One region of the Cupriavidus sp. genome, then DNA from elsewhere that is predicted to be linked to it. Evidence: predicted binding sites of a transcription regulator. Region 1 holds the regulator's gene; each other region holds the start of a gene.
The links. Region 1 encodes FNR, which switches genes on or off when oxygen is low (the NO sensors DNR and NnrR bind a similar motif). Its sites were predicted from a motif close to TTGATNNNNATCAA; they were not measured.

Region 1 (6,117 bases):
TCTTTTGAACCGGATGGACTGTGGGAATGGTTCCGGCATGCCTAAGCAGCCCCGAAACCCTGGACCGACACCCCAGATCAGGAATGTCGCCCCGGCGACGCCACGAGCATGACGCGGCGCGATACCGTGGTTCTCGCGATTGTATGGCATTCCGCCCCCCGCCCGCAACCCGCCGCTGTGGTCGATTCAAAACACCACGCAAAAACCGTGTTGCGCGAGCGTATCAGGAAGCCAGATCGCCCGCGCCACGCCGAGCGCGCCAAACCCGATCACCACCAGCGCCGACGCGGTCCGAATCACCGGCTTGCGTGACAACTGCCGCAGATAGCCAGACAACCCCGAGATCACCAGCAGGTTAGGTAGCGTGCCCAATCCGAACGCACCCATCACGAGCGCACCCGATGGCGCATTGCCAGCGAGCAGCGCCATGGCGAGTGCCCCATAAACCATGCCGCAGGGTACCAGACCCCATGCCAGCCCCATGCCATAGCGGCGCAACATCGGCGGGGTGCGCTGCTCGCGTCGCACCGCTGCCGGCACGTATCCCGCCACCGATCCCGCCAGGCGCACGACGTGCGATGCGGCACGCGATGCCAGCCGCTCGATCCAGCTGACAAGACTGGTTCGCCCGCGTAGCAACCACAGCCCGGTAAGAACCAGCATCACACTGCCGGCCGCATAGAGCCAGCGCTGCAGTGGCAGATACTCCTGCTTCCACACGGTTGCGCCGACCGCGCCCATCAATGCGCCAAGCAGCATGTAGGTGGTCAGGCGTCCGGCGTGCATCACGCACAGTTCGGCCCACCAGCTACGCGGCGAGCGATGCACGATCGCGGCCACCCGGCGCGTGCCGTTCTGCTCCGCGGCAATCGCAATGCCACCGCACATTGCGGCGCAATGCACGCCGCCAAGCAGGGCCACCAGAAAAACGCTTAAAAGTACACCAAATGGCAACTGTTCCTCGCTTCCGCGTCACTCGACGCTGTAAAATGCCTGCATCGCGCCCTCGCTTCAAGCGCATTCAAAACGAGCACTTCAATTGTTGACTTCCATTCCCGTCACCGAGATGTCGCCCCGCTGTTCCACGTGTGCCATGGGTCAGCTTTGCCTGCCCGTGGGCATGTCGCAGCAAGACCTCGTGAAAATGGACACGCTCGTGCAGGAACGCGTTCGTGTTCACAAGGGTGAAACGCTGTACCGCATGGGAGAGCCCCTCACCGCGGTCTATGCGATTCGCTTCGGCACACTGAAGACGCACGTCACGATGGAAGACGGGCGCACGCAGATCACGGGCTTTCACCTGCCCGGCGAAGTGATCGGTCTCGACGGGCTCAGCGAGATGCAGCACGCATCGGATGCCACGGCACTCGAAGACACCGAAGTCTGCGTCGTGCGGTTCGATGACCTGCAGGTATTGTCGGGCCAGCTTCCGTCGCTGCAAGGCCAGTTCCTGCGCCTGATGAGCAAGGAAATCTCCCAGGACCAGGTGATGCTGATCACGCTCGGCTCGATGCGTGCCGAGGAGCGTCTCGCGGCGTTCCTGATCAACATGTCTGAACGACTGTCGGCGCGCGGATACTCCTCGACAGAGTTCGTACTGCGCATGAGCCGCGAGGAAATCGGCAGCTACCTGGGCCTGAAGCTCGAAACCGTCAGCCGACTGTTCTCGCGCTTTGCGGAAGCGGGGCTGATCCAGATTCGTCAGCGCCATGTGAAGCTGGTCGATATGGAGGGTATCAAGCAGGTCTACAGCCGATCCTGCTGAACGGCGCCTTCGCGAGCAACATGCAAAAGGCCGCACCGGAGCGCATCCGGTGCGGCCTTTCCGTTTTCCAGGGTTCCCAGGCACTTCATGCATACCGGACCTATTCGAGTTCATCGGTATCGCTGAGCTTCACCGGCATCGTGTACAGCGTCAGCCCGCTGGACAACGCGCAGAACAGCCACGCCACCAGGAATCCCACCGTATAGACCGCCTGCCGCGATGCCTCGACCGGATGCCCGAAAAAACTGAGATCACCAGGATCCACCACCGAGAACACCACGGCCGTTGCCGCGCCTCCCATCAGGAATGCCGGCCATAACACCCACATCAGCCAGCGCAATCTCATGGTTGCCTCGCTGGTGTCCGGGCATGGTCAACATCGACCTTCTCCACGACCAGGCCATGACGGGTGGCATCCCCGACCGGCATATCGGCATGCGTGCTTGCCAGCCAGATCGTGATGCCGCAACCAATCATGGCCAGCAGCGGTCCGCTCATCAGGATCCACGGCCATGGCTCCTTGTACCAGGGCTTGGCGGGATGTGGGGTCATTGCGCTCTCCTCTTGGTATCGTCCAGCTTCACAGATAAAGCATCACAGATTGCGGGGTACGATAAAACTCGTGCTTTGCCGGATCTGCACCGCACGCGCGGGTTCCGCTTCGGCGGTCACCGTCACGCTGATCTTGTACGTCCCCTGCCTGGCATCGTCGATCGGCACGCGGATCCGGATTGGCAACAAGCGGTTCGATGTGGGCGACAACGCTTCCGCGGTGTGATCGTATTCGACGACCATCCCCTTCAACTCATCACTGCCGGCCTGCACGCGCACCTTCATCGGCGCTTCCGTTGTGTTGATCAACTGGAGTCGGTACACGTTCTCGATCCAGCGCCCTTCCACCTCGCGGCCAAGTGCGCCGCGATCGCGGATGATGTCGACCTTGAGCGGGGTGCGCATGGCCAGCGATGCGACAAATCCTACGGCCAGCAATAACCAGATCATGGTGTAGACGATTGTGCGCGGGCGCATCAGCCGTTTGCGTGCATCGGTCACGGACAGGCTCTTGCGCATCGCATTTTCCGATGTGTACCGGATCAGCCCGCGCGGATACTCCATCTTGTCCATGACCTGATTGCAGGCGTCGATACATGCCCCGCAACCAATACACTCGTACTGCAGGCCATCGCGGATATCGATCCCGGTCGGACACACCTGCACGCAGATGCTGCAGTTCACGCAATCGCCCAGGCCTGCCGCATGATGGTCTGCCTTGCGCGAACGGCTGCCACGCGGTTCGCCACGCCCCACGTCATAGGTCACGACAAAGGTATCGCGATCGACCATCACGCTCTGGAAACGCGCGTACGGACACATGTACTTGCAGACCTGCTCGCGCATGAAGCCCGCATTGCCCCACGTCGCAAACGCGTAGAACAGCATCCAGAAGGTTTGCCACGGGCCCAGCGAGAATTGCAGGATCTCGCTGCCCAGCTCACGGATCGGCGCGAAGTAGCCAATGAAGGTGAACCCCGTCCACAACGCGATGGCCACCCACAGCGTGTGCTTGGTCGCCTTGAGCCGGAGCTTGCGCAGGCTCCACGGGTCGCCGTCCAGGCGGATACGGGCGATGCGGTCACCTTCGACACGCCGCTCGATCCACATGAATATCTCGGTGTAGACCGTCTGCGGACAGGCATAGCCGCAGAACAGCCGCCCCGCAATAGCCGTGAACAGGAACAGTGACAGCGCCGAGATCACCAGCAGCACTGCCAGGTAGATCACGTCCTGCGGCCACAACACCAGTCCGAAGATATAGAACTTGCGTGCACCGAGATCGAACAGCACTGCCTGGCGGTCGTTCCATTGCAGCCACGGCGTGCCGTAGTAGACGAGCTGGGTCAGGATCACCAGCCAGACACGCCAGCTTGAAAAGGCGCCGGTCACCGAGCGCGGATAAATCTTGCGTCGTACCTCGTACAACGCCTCTTCGCTAGCCTCCGCGGCGCTGCCTGCGGGCGGCGCTGGCCGCCAGCCGGGGGCCTCGGTCCGGTCCCGCGTTGCGGGGGGAGATTCCAGGGGCGCGTTCATTGTTTAGCCCTCATGCTCCGGCGCGGGCGGTACGCCGCCCAGCGTCGGAGCGGTTTGTCATTGCCCTGCAGGCGCCGTGTTCGACAGGCCCCAGATATAAGCCGTCAGCATGCGGATGCGTTCCGGCGTCAGGATTTCCTCATGTGCCGGCATATGGCCGTTATGACCCTTCAGGATTGCATCGGTGATCGATCCTTCGGAGCTGCCATACAGCCACACCTTGTCGGACAGATTGGGAGCACCGAGCGCCTGGTTCCCCTTGCCGTTCGCACCATGGCATGCGGCACAGGTCGACTTGAACGTACCCTCGCCGCGCGACGCACGGATCGGGTCGTAGGTCAGTCCCGACAGCGAGCGCACGTACTGCGCCGTGTCCCCGGCCAGCTTGCCGTCGATGGTGCCTGCGAACGGCGGCATCATGCCGTTGCGGCCCTTGGCGATGGTCTGCTGGATCGTCTCGGGGTCGCCGCCGTAGAGCCAGTCGTTGTCCGTCAGGTTCGGGAAGCCGCGGCTGCCGCGTGCATCGGAACCATGGCATTGCGCGCAGTAGTTCAGGAACAGGCGCTGACCAATCTCGCGCGCATCGGGGTCTGCCGCCACCTGCTTGACGTCCATCTTCAGGTACTTGGCATAGACCTCGTGCTGCATCTTCTCGGCGGCCTGCCGATGCGCGGCCAGTTCGCCCTGCGTGGACGTCTTCAGAACGCCCGCGTACGAGCCCAGGCCCGGATACAGCACCAGGTAACCGACGCTGAACACGCAGGCCAGCAGGAACATCCACATCCACCAGCGCGGCAACGGATTGTTCAGTTCGCGCAGGTCGTCGTCCCAGACATGGCCGGTGTCGTCGGTGGTGCTGACGCCCTTTGGCATCTTGCGTTGGGAAAACAGCAGCCACACGCACCACGCGATGCCGATCAGCGCAATGGCCGTGATGTAGTAGCCCCAGAAATCGGAAATAAAATCGCTCATGGTTACGAATTCCGGCTTGGATGATTGGTTTCGTCCGGCAAGGCAAACGGCAACATCGCCGATTCCTCGTTGGCGGCCCGACGACCACCCGACCAGGCCCACCAGCAGATGGCCAGGAAGGTCAGCATCGACAGGACAGTGGCGACAGCGGTCACGATCACCATGGCATTACTCCTTCGCTGGCGCCGACGCTTGCGCGGCGGGTGCAGCCGTGGCGGCGCTACCGCTGTCGAGCCGGACGTTGCGACGGTTCAGGCCCAGGCCTTGCAGGTAGGCCACCATTGCGTCCTCTTCGGTCTTGCCCACCAGTTCTTCCGGTGCGCGCGCAATTTCGTCGTTGGTATATGGCACGCCCAGGCGTTGCAAGGCACGCATGCGGGCCTGTACCGCATCGGTCGGCAGCGGCGTCTTTTCGAGCCACGGATACGACGGCATCACCGACTCGGGCACCACGTCACGCGGATTGCGCAGGTGAATCCGTTGCCAGTCATCGGAGTAACGGCCACCGACGCGTGCCAGGTCCGGACCGGTACGCTTGGAACCCCACAGGAACGGATGATCGAACACCGATTCACCGGCCGTGGAGAAATGGCCATAGCGCTCGGTCTCGGCCTGCAGTGTGCGCACCTGTTGCGAGTGGCATCCCACGCAGCCTTCGCGGATATAGATGTCGCGCCCCATCAGGCGTAGTGCCGAATACGGCGTGATGCCCGGGTCGGGCTCGGTGGTCGAATGCTGGAAGAACAGCGGCACGATCTGCACCAGGCCGGCAATGCTCACCACGATGATGGTGGCGATGATCAGCCAGCCGACATTCTTCTCCAGCGTCTCGTGCCTGAAGAAACCTTGATTTTGAGACATCGTTGCAATCCTCGGCGATCAGTGGGCAGAGGCCGGCAGGCTGGCCGGGATCGGCGCATCCACGGCGGGCTTGCCCGCGATGGTGCGGAACACGTTGTAGGCCATGATGAACATGCCGCCCAGGAAGCACAGGCCACCCAGCAAACGGATCAGGTAGAACGGATACTTGGCCTTCACCGCTTCCACGAACGCGTAGGTAAGCGTGCCGTCGGGCTGCGTGGCGCGCCACATCAGGCCTTCCATCACGCCGGCAATCCACATCGAGGCGATATAGAGCACCACGCCAATCGTTGCGACCCAGAAGTGCAGTTCGATCAGCCGCGTGCTGTACATCTGCTTCTCGCCGAACAGGCGCGGAATCAGGTAGTAGAGCGAACCGATGGAGATCATCGCGACCCAGCCCAGTGCGCCCGAATGGACGTGGCCGATGG
Region 2 (6,117 bases), on a different contig from region 1:
CAGGCACATCAGCCGGCGCTTGTTGGCGGTGATCAGGCCATGCCGCCCGACCTGGACCATCAGCACGATCAACCAGACCATGCCGAACGTCACGTGCAGGCCGTGCGTGCCGACCAGCGAGAAGAACGACGTCAGGAACGCGCTGCGCGTGGGGCCGGCACCTTCGTGGATCAGGTGCGCGAACTCATAGAGTTCCACCGCCAGGAACGCCGCGCCAAACAGGCCGGTGATCGCCAGCCAGATCTGCGTGGGGGCCACCCGGTTCTGCTGCAACTGCAACATCGCAAAGCCGTAGGTGATCGATGACAGCAGCAGGAATGATGTGTTGAGCGCCACCAGCGGTAACTCGAACAGCTCGGCCCCGGTGGGCCCGCCCGCGTACTCGCGCCCCAGTACGCCATAGGCGGCGAACAGGCACGCGAATATCAGGCAGTCGCTCATCAGGTAGAGCCAGAACCCGAGCAGCGTGCCGTTCTGCGGATGGTGCTCTTCGGTCAGGTAGAACTGGTAGCCGCCCGGCGGTACGTCATCTGCCGCGGCGGTGCCGTTCGCGTGTAGGGGAAGGGTCGTATCAACCATGGCCTGCCATCATTTGGGTGCGCGTTGCTTCGGTCCGGACCACGACTTCAGTCGGAATGTAGTAATCGCGCTTGTAGTTGAAGGTGTGGATGATTGCCGAGATGATGAGGGCCGCGAAAGACGCAGCCACGAGCCACCAGATATGCCAGATCAGCGCAAAGCCCATCAGCGTGGACAGGCCGGCCAGCACGATGCCGGCCGCGGTGTTCTTTGGCATATGGATCGGGATGAAGCCTTGCAGTGGGCGCTGGTAGCCGTGCTGCTTCATTTGCCACCACGCGTCGGTGTCATGCACGACCGGCGTGAACGCGAAGTTGTACTGGGGGGGCGGCGATGAGGTAGACCACTCGAGCGTGCGGGCATCCCATGGGTCGCCGGTCACGTCACGCAGCTCCTCGCGGCGCATGAAGCTGACCACCAGCTGGATGATGAAGCAGGCAATGCCCAGTGCGATCAGGAACGCGCCGAACGCGGCAATCTGGAACCAGATCTGCAGCGACGGATCGTCGAAATGGTTCATGCGGCGCGTCACGCCGAGCAGGCCCAGCCAGTACAGCGGCATGAACGCGAAGTAGAAGCCCGTGAGCCAGAACCAGAACGACGCCTTGCCCCACGACGACACCAGCCGGTAGCCAAACGCTTTCGGGAACCAGTAGGTGATGCCGGCCATCAGCCCGAACAGCACGCCGCCGATGATCACATTGTGGAAGTGGGCAATCAGGAACAGGCTGTTGTGCAGCGAGAAGTCCGCCGGCGGCACCGCCAGCAGCACGCCGGTCATGCCACCGATCACGAACGTGACCATGAAGCCGACCGTCCACAGCATCGGCACCTCGAACTTGATCTTGCCGTGGTACATCGTGAACAGCCAGTTGAAGATCTTCGCCCCGGTGGGGATCGAGATGATCATCGTCGTGATCCCGAAGAACGAGTTCACGCTGGCGCCGGAGCCCATCGTAAAGAAGTGGTGCAGCCAGACCAGGTACGACAGCACCGTGATCACCACCGTTGCGTAGACCATCGACGCGTAGCCGAACAGGCGCTTGCGGCTGAAGGTGGCGGTGACTTCGGAGAACACGCCGAACACCGGCAGCACCAGGATGTAGACCTCGGGGTGGCCCCAGATCCAGATCAGGTTCACGTACAGCATGGCGCTGCCGCCCTGGTCCGCCGTGAAGAAGTTGGTGCCGACATAGCGGTCGAGCGACAGCAGTGCCAGCGCGGCCGTCAGTACCGGGAACGCGGCGATGATCAGTACATTGGTGCACAGCGAGGTCCACGTGAAGATTGGCATGCGCATCAGCGTCATGCCCGGCGCTCGCATCTTGACGATGGTGACCAGCAGGTTGATCCCCGATAACAATGTCCCGACCCCTGCCACCTGTAACGCCCATATGTAGTAGTCGACCCCGACATCGGGACTATGCAGGATGCCCGACAATGGTGGATACGCGAGCCAGCCCGTGCGCGCGAATTCGCCGACGAACAGCGACATCATGACCAGGATGGCGCCGCCCGTGGTCATCCAGAAACTGAAGTTGTTCAGGAACGGGAAGGCCACGTCGCGCGCGCCAATCTGCAGGGGGACCACGAAGTTCATGAGCCCCGTGACCAATGGCATGGCCACGAAGAAGATCATGATCACGCCGTGCGCGGTAAAGATCTGGTCGTAGTGGTGCGGTGGCAGGTAGCCAAGGTTGTCGCCGAAGGCAACCGCCTGCTGGATCCGCATCATGACCGCGTCGGCAAAGCCGCGCAGCAGCATCACGATGCCCAGCACCACGTACATGATGCCGATCTTCTTGTGGTCGATGCTGGTGAACCACTCGCGCCACAGATAGCCCCAGACCCGGAAGTAGGTCAGCGCGCCGACCAGCGCCAGGCCGCCCAGTATCACGGCCGCGAAGGTGGCGATCAGGATTGGTTCGTGTAACGGGATGGCCTCCCACGAAAGACGACCAAAAATCGTGTTGGCGAGTTCGGAACGCTCGGGCATGGTTGTCACCTGGGCCTGTGTTGACCAATTCTGGCCGATGAAGATTGGCGAAAACGTGAAGGGCGGAAGCCGGACCGTGCGTCAGCGCAACAGCCGCCTGCCGTCATTGGGGGAGGCATCTGGCGCGAACACGGGCGCAACGTCGGCCGTATTGTTCGCGGTGCAGATTTCCGCCGACGGATCGAACTTGCCACGGCTGCGATCAAGCGCCATGGTGTCCGCCATGCAGGTCCCGCCATCCACGCAGCGGTTCAGGATCAGGTTGTAGAGGTCCGGCGCCACGCTGGCATAACGCTGCACCGGCTCGCTCTCGCTGGGCTTGGCCAGCTTCAGGTACGTGTCCTTCGACAATTGGGCACCTGACGACTTCGCCTGCTGGACCCAGCGGTCGAAATCCTCGTTGGACATGCCGTGGAACTTGAAGCGCATATGCGAGAAGCCCGCGCCGCTGTAGTTGGATGACATGCCGTCGAAGACGCCCGGCTGGTTGATCACCGCATGCAGCTTGGTCTCCATGCCCGGCATGGCGTAGACCATGCCGGCCAGCGACGGCACGAAGAACGCGTTCATTACCGAAGTAGAGGTGATCCTGAACGCGATCGGACGATCGACGGGAGCCGCCAGCTCGTTGACGGTGGCAATGCCTTGTTCGGGATACAGGAACAGCCACTTCCAGTCCATGGCCACCACCTCGACGGTCAGCGGCTTCACTTCGGCGGTCACCGGGCGGCTTTGGTCGATACGCGTGAGGGGGCGGTAGGGATCGAGCTGGTGGGTGCTGACCCAGGTCACCGCGCCCAGCGCGATGATGATCAGCAGCGGCGCGGCCCAGATGGCCAGTTCCAGCACCGTGGAGTGGTCCCATTCCGGGTTGTATGGCGCGTCCTTCGCGTTCTCGCGATAGCGCCACGCGAACAGCAGCGTGAGAAATATCACCGGCACGATGATCAACAGCATCAGGCAGGTGGCGATGATGATCAGGTCACGCTGCCGCAGCGCCATGTCGCCAGAAGGCGACAACAGCACCGCGTTGCTACATCCCGCGAGACTCACCAATATGGCGATCGCGGCACTTCGCAGAAGCAATCTACCCGTCACACTAAACGTCGGCACTACAGCATCGAAGCGTGGCATGGTCTCGGAAGTGGCGTTTGATTAACGTCGAAGGCTCACTGACGCAGCAATCTTTCGATTTCCAATGGCAGTTTAGGCGCTATTCTTGTCAGTGCGGGACTTTAAGTGCAGTACGACATTCCTTCCGCACTTCGATGGAGACTCCACGATGGCCAGTCTGTCCCACCAGCATCGCGCGTCGCCGACTGCACCTCCGGCGCCCGGCCACCATGATGTGGCACCTGCCGAGATCGCCACAGGCGTGGTGATAGGGCGGGCTTCGGAGTACTTTGACTTCTTCGTGTATGGCATCGCGTCGGTGCTGGTCTTTCCGACGGTGTACTTCCCGTTTGCCAGTGAACTGGCCGGGTTGCTGTACAGCTTCGCGATTTTCTCGTTTGCGTTTATCGGTCGACCGTTTGGCACGGCACTGTTCATGCGCGTGCAGCGGCGCTGGGGGCGTGGCATCAAGCTGACCGCGTCACTGTTCCTGCTGGGCACCGCGACAGTAGGGATTGCGTTCCTGCCGTCGTACGAGTCGATCGGCAGCAAGGCCATCTACCTGCTGGCCCTGTTCCGCTTCCTGCAGGGCATCGCGTTTGGCGGATCGTGGGACGGGCTGCCATCGCTGCTGGCGCTGAACGCGCCCGAGAACAAGCGTGGCTGGTACGCAATGGTCGGGCAACTGGGCGCGCCGACCGGCTTTATCGTGGCCGGTTCGTTGTTCCTGTTCCTGCATGTGAGCCTGACCCAGCCCGAATTCATCGACTGGGGCTGGCGCTATCCGTTCTATGTGGCGTTCGCCATCAACGTGGTGGCACTGTTCGCCCGACTGCGCCTGGTGGTCACGCACGAGTACACGCGGTTGCTCGAGGAAGACGAACTGGAGCCCATCAGCACGTTGCAGATGGTGAATGCGCAGGGCTTCAATATTTTCCTTGGCGCATTTGCCGCGCTGGCCAGCTACGCGCTGTTCCACCTGGTCACGGTGTTCGCGCTGTCCTGGGTAGTCCTGCACAAGACCCAGGAAATTGGCGACGTGCTCGCGGTCCAGATCGTGGGCGCCGTGATTGCGTTTATCGGCACGCTGATCTCGGGCTGGCTGGCGGACCGCATCGGCCGTCGCACCACGCTGGCGATAATGGCTGTGCTGATCGGCATCTTCAGCCTGGCCACGCCGTGGCTGCTGGGCGGTGGCGCCACGGGGCAGGACATCTTCATCCTGGTGGGCTTCGGCCTGCTGGGGCTGTCCTATGGGCAGGCAGCCGGTGTGGTGACGTCCAACTTCGACCGTGAGTTCCGCTACACCGGCGCAGCGCTGACCACCGACTTCGGCTGGTTGTTTGGCGCCGCGTTCGCACCGCTGGTGGCGCTGGGCCTGTCGTCGCTGTTCGGACTGGTTGCCGTGAGTCTCTACCTGCTGTCCGGCGTGGCGGGGACGCTGATCGCCTTGCGGATCAACCGCGCGTTGGGGACCCCCGACGTTTAAATTCGTGTAGCGCGAAATCGACAAAGGCGCGCGCCGCCGCGGTGCGGTAGGCGCCTTTGCGCTGCAATAGCGCGGCGTGCCGCGGCGGCAGCGGCAATTCCAGTTTCAGGATGCGCAGATCCGGGTGATCGGCGGCGATGGCCGCCGGCAGTACCGTGGCATGACGCCCGCTGCGCACCGCATCGAGCACGGCGCTCACCGAATTGGCCTCGAACGTGATGCGCGGCTCGATCCCCAGCGCACCGAAGTAGCGCGCGATATAGCCCCGCGTGGCAAATTCTCGCGTCAGCATCGCCATCGACTCTCCGGCGAGCGCGCGGGCCCCGAGTGCCGTGCGGCGCCGTGCCAGCGCATGCGTGGTGCCGACCATGTAGGCCAGCGGCTCATCCAGCAATGGCGTGGCTTCAAGATCCGGCAGGTGGATATCGTCGAATGCAATGCCGATATCGACTTCATCGTTGGCCAGCATGGGCTCCACGCGTTCCTGCGGCATTTCCCGCAGGCTGAGCGTGATGTTCGGATACCGCGCGTTGAAGGCGACGATCAGCGGCGCCACCAGGTAGGGCGTGAACGTTGGCGTCATGGCCAGCCGCAGGTTGCCGCGCGTGAGCTCGCCCACATCGTGGATCGCCCGTTGTCCTGCCTCCAGATCCTGCAGTGCGCGCCGCGCGTGCAGGTAGTAGGCCTCGCCGGCATCGGTCAGCCGCACCATCCGGCCGCTGCGGTCGAACAGCGGCGCGCCGAGCGAATCCTCGAGCTGGCGGATCTGCTGTGACAGCGTCGGTTGCGAGACGTGCAGCGCCTCGGCGGCACGGGTGAAGTTGCCGGCATCGGCAACCGCCAGGAAGTATCGGACGTGGCGCAGCAGCATGAGCAGACTCTTCAACTATTGGTATTGCCAATGGTCAGCATAATAATCCGGTCTTGGACCTAATAGCTG
Region 3 (6,117 bases), on a different contig from region 1:
CATCGCGGTACTGCTGGCGCATGCACGGCGCACCGCCGAAGCCGCGGTCAACGTCTGATCCTGCAAGGAGTACCCACAGCGTGAGCACAACGCATCCCGTCATCCTGGTTGTCAATGCCGGCTCATCGAGCGTCAAGGTATCGGTCTATGTGGTGCCCGAGTCCGCGCATGAAAACGTCGATATCCAGCCCACGCTGGCCGCGCATGGCCAGATCGAAGGCATTGGCGTGGCACCGCGCCTCGTCGCACGCATGGCCGACGGGCGCACCGTTGCCGACGAGCGCTTCCCGTTGGAGCAGATCGCCGATCACGACGCCGCATTCCGCCTGATTCGCCTGACCCTGAGCATCGGATTGCGCGACACGCCGCCCGTGGCGATCGGGCACCGCGTGGTACACGGCGGCAGTGAATTCTCCGATGCCGTGCGCATCGACGACGGCGTAATCGCGAAACTCGAGGCGCTGGTGCCTTTGGCACCGCTGCACCAGCCGCACAACCTGACGGCGATCCGCGCAGTACGTAGCGCCGCACCCGACCTGCTGCAGGTGGCCTGCTTCGACACCGCGTTTCATGCGGGTCATGATCCGCTGGCGCAGTTGATGGCGCTGCCCTACGAGTACTACGAGCAAGGCGTGCGTCGCTATGGTTTTCATGGCCTGTCGTATGCATATATCGCGCGGCGGCTCAAGCAGGTGGCGCCCGACCTGGCGGAAGGCCGCGTCATCGTGGCCCATCTCGGCAATGGCGCCAGCCTGTGCGCAATGCGCGGCGGCCGGAGCGTGGAATCGACCATGGGTCTGACCGCGCTCGATGGCATGCCGATGGGCACCCGCTGCGGATCGATCGATCCCGGCGCGGTGCTGTACCTGGCCGCGCAAGGCATGGACGCCGACGCGATCCAGTCGATGCTCTATGGACAGTCCGGGCTCAAGGGCATCTCCGGCATCAGCAGCGACATGCGTGCGCTGCTGGACAGCGACAGTCCGCGCGCAAAGCTGGCAGTCGATTTCTACGCATATCGCGCCGCGCAGGAGATCGGCAAGCTGGCGGTCACGTTGGGTGGCCTTGATGCGCTGGTGTTCACGGCCGGCATCGGCGCCAACTCCCCCGATGTGCGCGCACGGATCTGCGCGCACCTGACCGACCTGTTTGGTGTGGCCATCGATGCCGCAGCCAATGGCGAGAACTGCCAACGCGTCAGCCGCGATACGAGCCGCGTACCGGTGCTGGTGTTGCCAACCGACGAGGAAGGCATGATCGCGCTGTCGACGGCAAGGATACTGCGCGAAAACGGCGGGTTGTAAGTGAGTTTAAGCTCCCCTCTCCCGCTTGCGGGAGAGGGGTTGGGGGAGAGGGCCAGCGGTTCAAATTTCGATCGTCGCGTCTTGATGTGCCGGCCCTCTCCCCCGCCCTTCTCCCATTTCATGGGAGAGGGGAGCAAACCATTGGTTTGTGTTAGTCCTCGAGATAGTGCGCGCGCAATCGATCCACATCGATATCGAGTCCTTCAACGAATCGCTCGACACTCCCATACGCTTGCCCGATCGCATCCATCGATGCCTCCAGATATTCGGGCCGCACATCGAGCAGCGGCATCATGACATCGGGCGATACCCCGATCTGGCTTACACCAGCCAGAATCCTCTCGTTGAAGCCACGATTCCAGTGGTTCGACTCAAGATAGTTGGCCACGATATCGTCCTGCGCGACACCCAGTACGCTCAGCAGCAGCAGTGACGCAAAACCAGTACGGTCCTTGCCTGCAGTGCAGTGGTACAGCAGTGTGCTGCCTGCCTCGGCATGGCGCAGGAACGCGCCAAACGCGTCGCGATAACGCACCGGAAAATCGCGATAGACATCGAGCATGAAGCCATGCATCTGGGTCGCGCTGCTGGTGCGCAGGCGTGGCATCAGTGCATCCATGGACATCGAGCCGTCCAGCACGGGTACGGCCAGCCATTGGAAGCGTTCGCCGAAGACTGCTTCGGCCGGTGACTTCTCGCCCGGCGAGCGGAAGTCGACCACGATGTCGAGTTCCAATGCGTGGAGCTTGTCGAGGTCGGCGGCACAACCGAGTGCGGGATTGGCACTGCGGTACAGCTTCGCCGGCTTGATACGTCTACCCTCCCGCCCAGTCAGTCCACCCAGGTCACGCGCGTTGGCAATGGTCTCCAGATCCAGGCACGGTCGCATGCCGGCCTGGCTTGTTCCTGCGATATCGGTTTTCATCAGGCTGCGCGGGAAACCTCGGACTTCAGACCGGGGATGGATAGCGCGGCGTGCGCAGCACGCCCTTCTCCCGCTTTTCCTCTGTAGGGGCTATCTTTGGGACGGAAGTGGTAGCCATATCCGTCTGCCCGCTGCACCAGCGAACAACGGCTATGGCTGATTCCCTGCACGACGCCATTCGGCGTCTGGATGTTGAACGAGCCTGACGCGCGAACGGCAACGCGGCCCGCATAGGTTCCCCGCTTCTTTCCGCTTGGCACGATGGCGCGCACACGGTCGCCCGTCTGGAATCCCTTTACCTGCTTCTGGCGCATGAGGTAGCCGCGCGGGAACCCGGTAGCCGTCAGCCGCGTGCGCTGATAGCTACCGCGCCCCGTCGCCTTGACTTCAAGTGTGGGACACTCCCAACCGGTGATGGCCTCAAGATTGCCGACACATGCCGCATCCAGTGCATGGGTCTTGGGAATGGTGTGAATGGCTCGGTTGAACTTGGTTTGGCCTCCCGATGCGAGTTCAAGGGGCAGCCCCATGGCCTGCAAGGCGTTCGCCAGCGAGCACGGCATCAACGGCTTGCCATTGCGGTCCAGCACAAACACCGACATGATCGGCTCCTATTGAATAGCTGCCCTTACGGGCCTTGTAACGCCTCCCTTTCGGGAGGTCTCCCCTCGGGCATGTTGTGCAGCAGCTTGGGCTTGCGCCCGGCGATGGCCCGTTTCGTAGCTACCCGTGCCTTGTCTGCAACCATCGCTTCCAGAGCCCGGAACTGAGGAAGCATTCCGGGGTGGGTCTGCGAACTTCTACACAACGTAGCGGATTAGTTACCGCTTGCCCTGGTCAACCCCGAGCTCTTTCAAGCTCCGCCCTTTAGGGCGGGGTAGTTGACATCTTTCTGGCGTATCACATCACACGCATTCGAAAATGTTCAGCATCGGCGTCAATTATTTCAGATCGCCAGCTTCGAAGACAGCCTGCTTGCCAAGATAACCCGCCAACCATTGCTACACCTGCAATAAGGCGTTTCTCTTGACAAATTCTGATCTGACAACGATTTGATCCAACGCAAACTCGCGAGCCCGGCAGTCTTGGCACACCCACGTGCAGTTCACATAATGACCACATGTCGAACGCGGCGATCCTGCGTCGCGACGCGTCCGACAGGCTGCTCCACACAAGGGATGTCACCATGCCTGATCCGCACACCTCTCCTGCCGCCCCCGGTGCCCCCACCGCGGCCGTTGCCGCACCGGCCGCACCGAAGCTTCGTATTCACTGGGGTCTCTACGCCGCTGTCCTCGTTCTGATCGCGGTACTGCTGATTCCAATGCCGCCCGACCTGCCGGTTGCCGGCCAGCGCATGCTGGCGATCCTGGCCTTCGCGGTGGTCGTGTGGATCACCGAAGCAGTGACCTACGAAACCAGCGCCATCATGATCACGTCATTGATGGCGGCACTGGTCGGCTTCGCGCCGATGGTCAACGATCCGAACACGATGTACGGCACATCGCGCGCGCTGGGCATGGCGCTGGCCGGTTTCTCGAACACCGCACTGGCACTGGTAGCCGCGGCGCTGTTTATCTCGGCGGCGATGACCGTCACCGGGCTCGACCGGCGTATCGCACTGGTCACGCTCTCGGCCATCGGCACCAGTACGCGGCGTATCCTGATCGGCACGATTGCGGTCACGATCATCCTGAGCCTGGTAGTGCCCAGCGCTACGGCTCGCAGCGCCTGTACCGTGCCAATCATGATGGGCGTGATTGCCGCGTTCGGCGTCGACAAGAAGTCGAATATCGCCGCCGGCATCATGATCATGGTGGCGCAGGCTACCAGCGTGTGGAACGTCGGTATCCAGACCGCCGCCGCGCAGAACCTGCTGACCGCGGGGTTCATGGACAAGCTGCTTGGCGAACGCGTAACCTGGCTGCAATGGCTGGTGGCCGGCGCACCTTGGGCCATTGTGATGTCAGTCGTGCTGTACTTCCTGGTGCGCTGGTTGCTGCCGCCTGAAACCGAAGCCATCGCCGGCGGTAAGGAAGCCGTGCAGAAGGAACTGGCCGCGCTGGGGCCGATGACCGGGCCGCAGAAGCGCCTGGCCGCCGTCGCCATTGGCCTGCTGCTGTTCTGGGCCACCGAAGGCAAGCTCCATTCATTCGATACCGCCACCATCACGTTCGTGGGCCTGGTGATCCTGATGATGCCGCGCATCGGCGTGATGGACTGGAAGACGATGCAGCAGCGTACGCCGTGGGGCACGCTGATCGTGTTCGGTGTCGGTATCAGCCTGGGCACTGCACTGCTGACCACGCAAGCCGGCCAATGGCTTGGCAAGTTCGTGGTCACCCATTCGGGCCTGGCCGACCACGGCACGCTACTGATCTTCGCCATCCTGGCCGCCTTCCTGATCCTGATCCACCTGGGCTTTGCCAGTGCCACCGCGCTGACCGCGGCATTGCTGCCGATCCTGATCTCGGTGTTGCAAACCTTGCCCGGCGACATCAACAAGGTGGGCATGACGATGCTGCTGGGCTACACCGTGAGCTTCGGCTTCATCCTGCCGATCAACGCGCCGCAGAACATGGTCTGCCTTGGCACCGACACGTTCAACGGCAAGCAGTTCGCCAAGATCGGCATACCGGTCACGATCATCGGCTACCTGCTGATGCTGCTGTTCGCCGCCACGTACTGGCGCTGGCTCGGCTGGGTATGACGCACGGCTGAATTTTTCCCGAACCTATCAAAGCCCCTGCCATGAAGCTGACACTGGACACCGCGCGCACCTTTGCGCGCAACATACTGATCGCACAGAATGTGCCGCACGACATTGCTGACGATGTAGCCGAACATCTGGTCGAAGCAGACCGCTGCGGCTATGTCAGCCACGGCCTGTCGATCCTGCCCAACTACCGTCGCGCCATAGATGGCGGCAGCGTCGATATCGCAGGCCGCGCGGAATGCGTGCTCGACCGCGACATGCTGATGGTGTTCGACGGTCATGGTGGCTTTGGCCAGCACGTCGGCAAGAGCGTGATGCAGCAGGCCATCGAGCGTGTGCGCCAACACGGGCACTGCATCGTCACGCTGCGCCGCTCGCACCATCTGGGCCGCATGGGCCATTACGGCGAAATGGTAGCGGCGGCCGGCTTCGTGCTGCTGAGCTTTACCAATGTAATCAACCGCACGCCGGTGGTGGCTCCGTTCGGCGGCCGCGTGCCGCGCCTGACCACCAACCCGCTGTGCTTTGCGGGCCCGATGCCCAATGGCCGGCCACCGCTGGTCGTGGATATCGCCACCAGCGCCATTGCCATCAACAAGGCGCGCGTGCTGGCGGAGAAAGGCGAGCCGGCTCCCGAGCACAGCATCATCGATGCCGACGGCAATCCAACCACGGATGCGTCGGTGATGTTTGGCGAGCGGCCCGGATCGCTGCTGCCGTTCGGCCAGCACAAGGGCTATGCGCTCGGCGTGGTTGCGGAACTGCTGGCGGGCGTGCTGTCGGGTGGCGGCACCATCCAGCCCGACAACCCGCGCGGCGGCGTGGCCACCAACAACCTGTTCGCGGTGCTGCTGAACCCCGAGTTCGACCTCGGGCTGAACTGGGAACGTGGCGAGGTGGAAGCGTTCATCGAATACCTGCACGACACACCCACCGCGCCCGGGTTCGACCAGGTGCAGTACCCCGGCGAATACGAGGCCGCCAATCGCGCATTGGCGGCGACGCATCTCGATATCAACCCGAATATCTGGCGGAACCTGGAAACGCTGGCGCAGGAACTGAAGGTCGAGGTACCGGCCGGGTAGGCGAACATGCGCTCCCCTCTCCCGCCATGCGGGCGAGGGGAGAACACAATTGGCCCTTCACTCCTCGGACCTTTCCGAGACAAATGG
Region 4 (6,117 bases), on a different contig from region 1:
TGATGGAGATCAACGCCTAGCCCCTTGGAATTCGACGCAGGCACTCGTCGTGGGAGGCTGCGCGGTCACGGAGCGGATGCCCGCGGGTTGGGAGGTAATGGTACGAACGCCCCATGTTTTGACGTGCCGCAAGGGGCGAAGTTAGCAAGCATATACAGTGCGTTGTAGCAGGCTTGGTGCCTGGAGGGAGCGCTACGCTATGGACTACGCCACAATCCTCGTACATCTGGATGGCAGCCGACATCTGCATCAGCGCGTGCATCTGGCTACCCAATTGGCACTATCCCACGGAGCAAGGCTCATCGGTTTGTTTGCCACGGGCCGGCCCGATCCCAATGACATCCGGGGCTTTGTCGATGGCGATCGCTATCTCGCATCATTCAATACCTTGCGCGATCACGCGGGCAGGGCGGCCAGGGCGGCGTTTGAAGGTGCGACAGCCGGTGTAGGTATCCGGACGGAATGGCGCGAATCTGACTGGGGCAGCTTATCGTCCGTTCTTTTGGAGTCTAGGCTCGCCGATTTGACCGTACTGGGACAGACCGATCCCACCGAGCGGTTCGCGCCGAGCGACAACCAGTTGGTTGACGAGATTATCTTGCACTGCGGACGTCCTGTCCTAGTCGTGCCGCACACGGGTTCGTTCCCCGGAGTCGGGCAGCGGGTGGTAGTGGCATGGAACGGCAGCGGCGAGGCAGCACGTGCTATCCGGGACGCATTACCGATTCTGGCCCGCGCAACGTCTGTGGAGGTCGTGCAATGCGTGGCGCCTGACCGTTGGTCAAATCCGTGGAACTCGCCAGGCCGGTATGCCGTCGCGTGGCTGCAGGATCATGGCATTCACGCGACCCTTTCAGAGTCGATGCTGGACAACGATGTCGAGGCAGGCGAACTGCTGCTGGCACGGCTTGCGGATTCGGATGCGGATCTGCTCGTAATGGGGGCGTATGGTCACGCGAGAATGCGTGAGCTCGTGCTCGGGGGTGTTACTCGGACCCTGCTAAGCGAGATGACGACGCCGGTCCTATTGTCACACTAGCGCGCTACACGCGCGGTCGTCGCGGACGGCAGGCTGGCGGCGCATATATCGTGGATGTGCCGGCGCATTCAATCTCTTACCAGCAGTACGGGGCAGGGCGCGTGCGCCAATACGCGGGTTGCCACGGAGCCCAGGACATTGTCCAGAAATCCCCCGCGCCCGTGGGTACCCAAGAGGATGCATTCAGCCTGTATCGTCGTCGCGAGCGCCAAGACCTTCTCGGGCGCGAAGCCCACTAGCGTGTGCGGAACGGTTGGAACCTGCGCGGCGGCCAGAATATCCAGCACCGACTGCATCGCACGCCCGGACGAGTCCTGATGCCAGGCTTCGATGTCGGTGTGGCTGATGAATGCCTTTACTTCACCGGACAGATCGGGCATGCAGTGGGCTACATGTACTGTAAAGTCATCGCGCAGCAATTGGCGCCTGGCGATGACACGGGCGGCGGCATCCGAGAAACGCGAGCCATCTGTAGCGAGGAGAACATTGCGCATGGTAGGACCTCCGTTGCGAATTAAGGACATGGTCCATTCCAGACTACGTATGCCAAGACCAGCCCTGTTGATCTGCCTCAAGTCCATCGCATGCACGAGATGAAATACGAATGATTCGTAGCGCGAATCCCAAGATGCTGGTGGCAGACATAATCGTTGGCGCATCAGTGCTTGCCATCTATCTTGGAGAGGGAAAACCGTTCCGCGGTTGTTGCTAGCGCGAGATCTGGCATGGCGTGCGCGTCGGAAGGCGGAGGGGCTGTCATGCATCGGGGACACGATGAAGATGTCGGTTGCCAGGATGGTCAATAGCGTAGGAACCGTGTTTTCAGCCGTTACGCTTGCGGGCGGACTTGTCGCGCGGGCCTGGCTCGGGGATACCGTCGCCGACGGCATCTGGCTGCTGGGGACGTTACCCAACGTCGTCGTACTCGCCGTCACGAGCGTCAGGGCTATCCTCCGCAAGGAAACCGGCGTAGATCTGCTGGCTCTGACTTCGGTGGTCGTGGCGTTGGGTTTTAGCGAGTTCCTCGTGGCGGCCGTTATCTCGCTGATGCTAGGCAGTGGGCGCGCGCTGGAGGACTACGCGCAGTTCCGGGCGCAACGCGAGATGACAACGTTGCTGCGGCATGCTCCACGGCAGGCCTTGCGTCACGAAAATGGCGGCTGGACGTCCGTGGGCGTGAACGAGGTTCGGGCAGGCGACCGACTGCTGGTGCGGCATGGCGAGGTGCTTCCGGTCGACGGTGTACTGGCGTGCGCGGGCGATCTTGATGAGTCCGCGCTGACGGGAGAAGCCGCCATCCAGAGGCGGGCTGCAGGGGAAGCGGTTTCCAGTGGCGCCCTGAACGTCGGGTCCGTGCTCGAGATGGTTGCGGGTGCCATGGCGTCGGACAGTACGTTTGCCGGAATTCTGCGCATGGTCGCGACGGCACAGGCCGAGCGTAGCCCGCTGACGCGCCTCGCTGATCGCTATGCCCTGTGTTTCATCGTTGTGGCGCTGGCCATCGCGGGTGCCGGTTGGCTTTGGAGCGAGGATCCTTTGCGCGTGCTGGGCGTGTTGGTAGTGGCCACCCCGTGTCCGCTGATCCTGGGCGTACCAGTTGCCATGGTGTCCGGACTGTCGCGTTGCGCAAGGCACGGAGTACTTGTGAAGGGCGGTGGCGCAATGGAGCGCCTGGCACGCGCGAGTATCCTGTTCTTTGACAAGACCGGCACGCTTACCCGTGGTGCTGCGCGGCTCGCGGAGATGGCTTGCGCGCCGGGCGAGTCGCCCGAGACAGTGCTGGGGCTTGCCGCCTCGCTGGGGCAGGGCTCGTCGCATGTGATCTCCGATGCGTTGACAACGACCGCGCGCGAGCGAGGCATGACTCTCGCCACGCCGGCTGGCGTAAAAGAGCAAGCCGGTGCAGGCGTCGAGGGGGTTGTCGAAGGCCATGCGGTCAGGATTGGGGGCAGTGCCTATGTAGTTGGTGATGCCAGTCTGCCGGCGTGGGCCTGCGAGATCGACCAGCGTATCCGTATGGGTAGCATGTCGGCAGTGTTCGTGGCCGTCGACGGTCGATTAGTCGGCATCCTGGCGTTGGCCGATACCTTACGGACGGAGACCCCTCGGGCATTGCGGTTGTTGAGACGAGAGGGATTTGCGCGGCAGGCGATGCTGACCGGAGACCGGCAGGACCTAGCGGAAGCCGTAGGAGCAATGCTCGGCGTCGAGGAAGTCTATGCAGCGCAATCCCCCGCGCAGAAACTTGAGCGGATTCAGGCCGCCAGGCACGACGGCATGGTGATCATGGTGGGCGACGGGATCAACGATGCGCCTGCCCTGGCCGCAGCGGATGTTGGCGTCGCCATGGGCGCGCGCGGCGCGGCGTCGGCTTCGGAGGTCGCGGACGTGGTGCTGCTTGTGGACCGCCTGGATCGTCTGGCCGATGGGGTGCGGGTCGCACGTCGCACGTTGCGAATTGCAAAGCAGAGCGCGGGACTGGGCATGATGCTCTCCATGGGCGCAATGCTCGCGGCGGGCCTGGGTATGCTGCCGCCGCTGGAAGGCGCAATTCTCCAGGAAGGGATTGATATACTGGCCATCCTGATAGCGCTACGCGCCGCCGTACCTCCGCGACAGGAGCAAAACGCGACCTTGGCCCCCGATGTGGTGGACCACCTGAAGGCGGAGCACGCGTTGTTGGAGCCAATCATGGACAAAATTCGCGTCGTGGCCGATACCTTGCCGACCTTGAGCGGCGAAGTGGCGCATTCCGAGTTGCGGGCGCTGAACCGATCGTTGTGCGAAGTGCTGGTGCCGCACGAGCGCAAGGACGACCTTCACCTCTATCCGGACGTCGCACAGTTGCTCGGCGGCGAGGATCCGATGGCAGCCATGAGCAGCATGCACCGCGAGATATTTCGAATGACGTCGGGGCTGAACAAGGCCATCGCCGCGGTGCCGCCAGATGGCCCAAGCAGCGAGGCCGTGCGGCATTTGCAGCGTTCGTTGTATGCGCTTGAAGCTGTCGTCCGCCTGCATTGCGCGCAGGAGGACGAGCTCTATCACGCGCTCGAAAGAATGGAGGCAAAGCGGGCATGAACCCGCCGTGCGCCGATAGATGTTACGACGCAGCCCGCAAAAGTGAGGCTGCATGGCGCTTTACAGATGGCCTGGAAATTCACACAGGCGGCGCCGCCGGCGAGCAATTGCTCGGCCGTGGCGGCGCCTTGATTTTCCGAATCGCAACGTGGCGACGCGATCCACTTCCGGTCATGGCGCGATGAATGCGGATGCAGATAGTAGACCTGCGCTGTTGGCTACTGCTCCATGATTGCCTCGATCCGTCCTTCGCGAATAGCTGCGACAAATGCGCGATAGTCGTTTCGGTTCTGAGAGCAGTACTCCGTCGCGAACTCGCAGATTGCGTCGTCGAAGGTCTGCCCCGAACCCATGTAGCCGGCGATGGCGGCGGCGTCTCCTGACCGTGCATGCGCACGGGCCAGCGCGTGAGCGCACATGCGGGAGTACTGCCGCAGCATGCCGCAGTCCCAATCTTCGATGACTGCAGACAGCTTCATGTCGCGGAGTTGCCGTACATAGAAATGACGACCACCGCGACCATGGGTCCAGCCCAGGAACACGTCGCTCGCGGTCTGCATCAGGCGTTGGCCGGCGATCACGCGCTGACCATGGTTCGTGTAAAGGCTCTTTCCCGCGTACGGCTCCAAAACGGACGCGCGGGCTTCTTTCACCTGCAGGAACAGCGGGTCGTCATCGGCCGCCAGGAACAGCCCGACTCCGCACATTGTGCCTACGCTGCCCACCCCCACCACCTTGATCGCCATGTCGAAGAAGTGAAAGCGGTCGAACAGGACCCGTGTATGCTCGGCCAGACTTTCCCGGTAGCAAGCGATGGCGTCGGCGTAATCGGATGTAACGCCAGGCGCCACGTCCTTGTCAGGATGGAAGATCAATGGGGGCTCGTCCTTAATTCTGGGGCGTTCCCCTTCCACGGACACCAGCTTCGGATACAGATGATCGGGTACCGACCTACGTCTTTCGGACTCGATGCGCTGGGCCAGTCGCTTGCGTGCCTCCGCGACGATTTCGGGGTCGCCACTGCGGTCTTCATACTTTTGGAGATCAATCCGGTCGTACCAGACGTCCAGTGCGCGCATCCAGCCGTAGTTGAACATGCGCTCGCGATACTCCAGTACGGCATCCGTCACAACCCGGGCGGCGTCACTCTTAGGCAATGCAAGATGTTCGGCTGCAATCGCCACGCTTGCCGCCAGGCGCTTGAGGTCCCATTCGAACGGGGCTGGCAGCGTTTCATCCAGGTCGTTGATATCAAAGATGATATTGCGCTCAGGGGTGGCGAATCCGCCAAAATTCATCAAATGGGCGTCACCGCACGCCTGCACGCGAATGCCGCTGGCAGGCGTGGTGGCCAGATCCGCTGCCATGAGTGAGGCCGAGCCTCGGTAGAAGGAAAAGGGCGAAGCTGCCATCCGCCCAAAGCGGATGGGCACCAGATCCAGGATGCGCCCGGTATTCGACTCCTTCAGGAGATCGACTGGATCCTGACGAGATTCGGAAGGGCGCCAGCCCGACTGTTTGCTGCGAGGTACCGCGTCACGCATGGCCCGCCCGTTGGCCGCACGCTCGTCGGCGGTCAGGTAACTGCCGGCTCCGGACGATCGCGTCGTCATGTTGTGGGCGTTCTCAGGCTTGTTCATGATGACTTCCTTCTGTCAGAGGGCTGCCGTCGGGGCGGAGGGCCGTCGTTCGGTGGGCGTGACCGTATCCGTTGCAATGCGAAATTCTTCGACGGCGGCGGCGACGGATGTGCCCCGGCCGAAATCTCCCACCTGCTCGTCGATGCCTTCGGCGCGAAGCATGTCCCGCGCGCTGGCATGCGCAGCCACCAGCCGAAAATCGATGCCGGAAGCGCATAATTCCGTGTTTAGCGTGGCGAGCATACGGGCGGCGGCCAGGTCCAGGACGGGGCATACGGAAAGGTCGCAGATCACCAGCATCGGCGGCTCCGTGCTGGCGGCCACCCGTCGCCGGACAGTGGCACGTACGTGCTCGGC

Region 2: the regulator FNR is predicted to act here: its motif matches at 3,727-3,740, upstream of cyoA (ubiquinol oxidase subunit II).
Region 3: the regulator FNR is predicted to act here: its motif matches at 3,282-3,295, upstream of ACO550_RS13950 (DASS family sodium-coupled anion symporter).
Region 4: the regulator FNR is predicted to act here: its motif matches at 1,601-1,614, upstream of ACO550_RS24085 (universal stress protein).

Annotation. Positions count from the first base shown of each region.
Region 1 is NZ_DBHKYV010000030.1:62,666-68,782, reverse strand. It holds gene ACO550_RS28025 (urease accessory protein UreH domain-containing protein) at 187-954, opposite strand; gene fnr (fumarate/nitrate reduction transcriptional regulator Fnr) at 1,040-1,765, shown strand; gene ACO550_RS28015 (hypothetical protein) at 1,866-2,111, opposite strand; gene ACO550_RS28010 (hypothetical protein) at 2,108-2,317, opposite strand; gene ccoG (cytochrome c oxidase accessory protein CcoG) at 2,360-3,853, opposite strand; gene ccoP (cytochrome-c oxidase, cbb3-type subunit III) at 3,911-4,825, opposite strand; gene ACO550_RS27995 (CcoQ/FixQ family Cbb3-type cytochrome c oxidase assembly chaperone) at 4,828-4,989, opposite strand; gene ccoO (cytochrome-c oxidase, cbb3-type subunit II) at 4,994-5,686, opposite strand; gene ccoN (cytochrome-c oxidase, cbb3-type subunit I) at 5,705-6,117, opposite strand, start outside.
Region 2 is NZ_DBHKYV010000004.1:162,202-168,318, forward strand. It holds gene cyoC (cytochrome o ubiquinol oxidase subunit III) at 1-579, opposite strand, end outside; gene cyoB (cytochrome o ubiquinol oxidase subunit I) at 572-2,575, opposite strand; gene cyoA (ubiquinol oxidase subunit II) at 2,657-3,709, opposite strand; gene ACO550_RS09290 (MFS transporter) at 3,858-5,177, shown strand; gene cynR (transcriptional regulator CynR) at 5,146-6,048, opposite strand.
Region 3 is NZ_DBHKYV010000008.1:178,945-185,061, forward strand. It holds gene ACO550_RS13930 (phosphate acetyltransferase) at 1-58, shown strand, start outside; gene ACO550_RS13935 (acetate/propionate family kinase) at 81-1,304, shown strand; gene ACO550_RS13940 (tyrosine-protein phosphatase) at 1,456-2,229, opposite strand; gene ACO550_RS13945 (hypothetical protein) at 2,229-2,831, opposite strand; gene ACO550_RS13950 (DASS family sodium-coupled anion symporter) at 3,416-4,939, shown strand; gene ACO550_RS13955 (Ldh family oxidoreductase) at 4,981-6,030, shown strand.
Region 4 is NZ_DBHKYV010000023.1:23,172-29,288, reverse strand. It holds gene ACO550_RS24090 (universal stress protein) at 200-1,039, shown strand; gene ACO550_RS24085 (universal stress protein) at 1,108-1,533, opposite strand; gene ACO550_RS24080 (heavy metal translocating P-type ATPase) at 1,814-4,120, shown strand; gene ACO550_RS24075 (DUF2252 domain-containing protein) at 4,339-5,760, opposite strand; gene ACO550_RS24070 (SulP family inorganic anion transporter) at 5,776-6,117, opposite strand, start outside.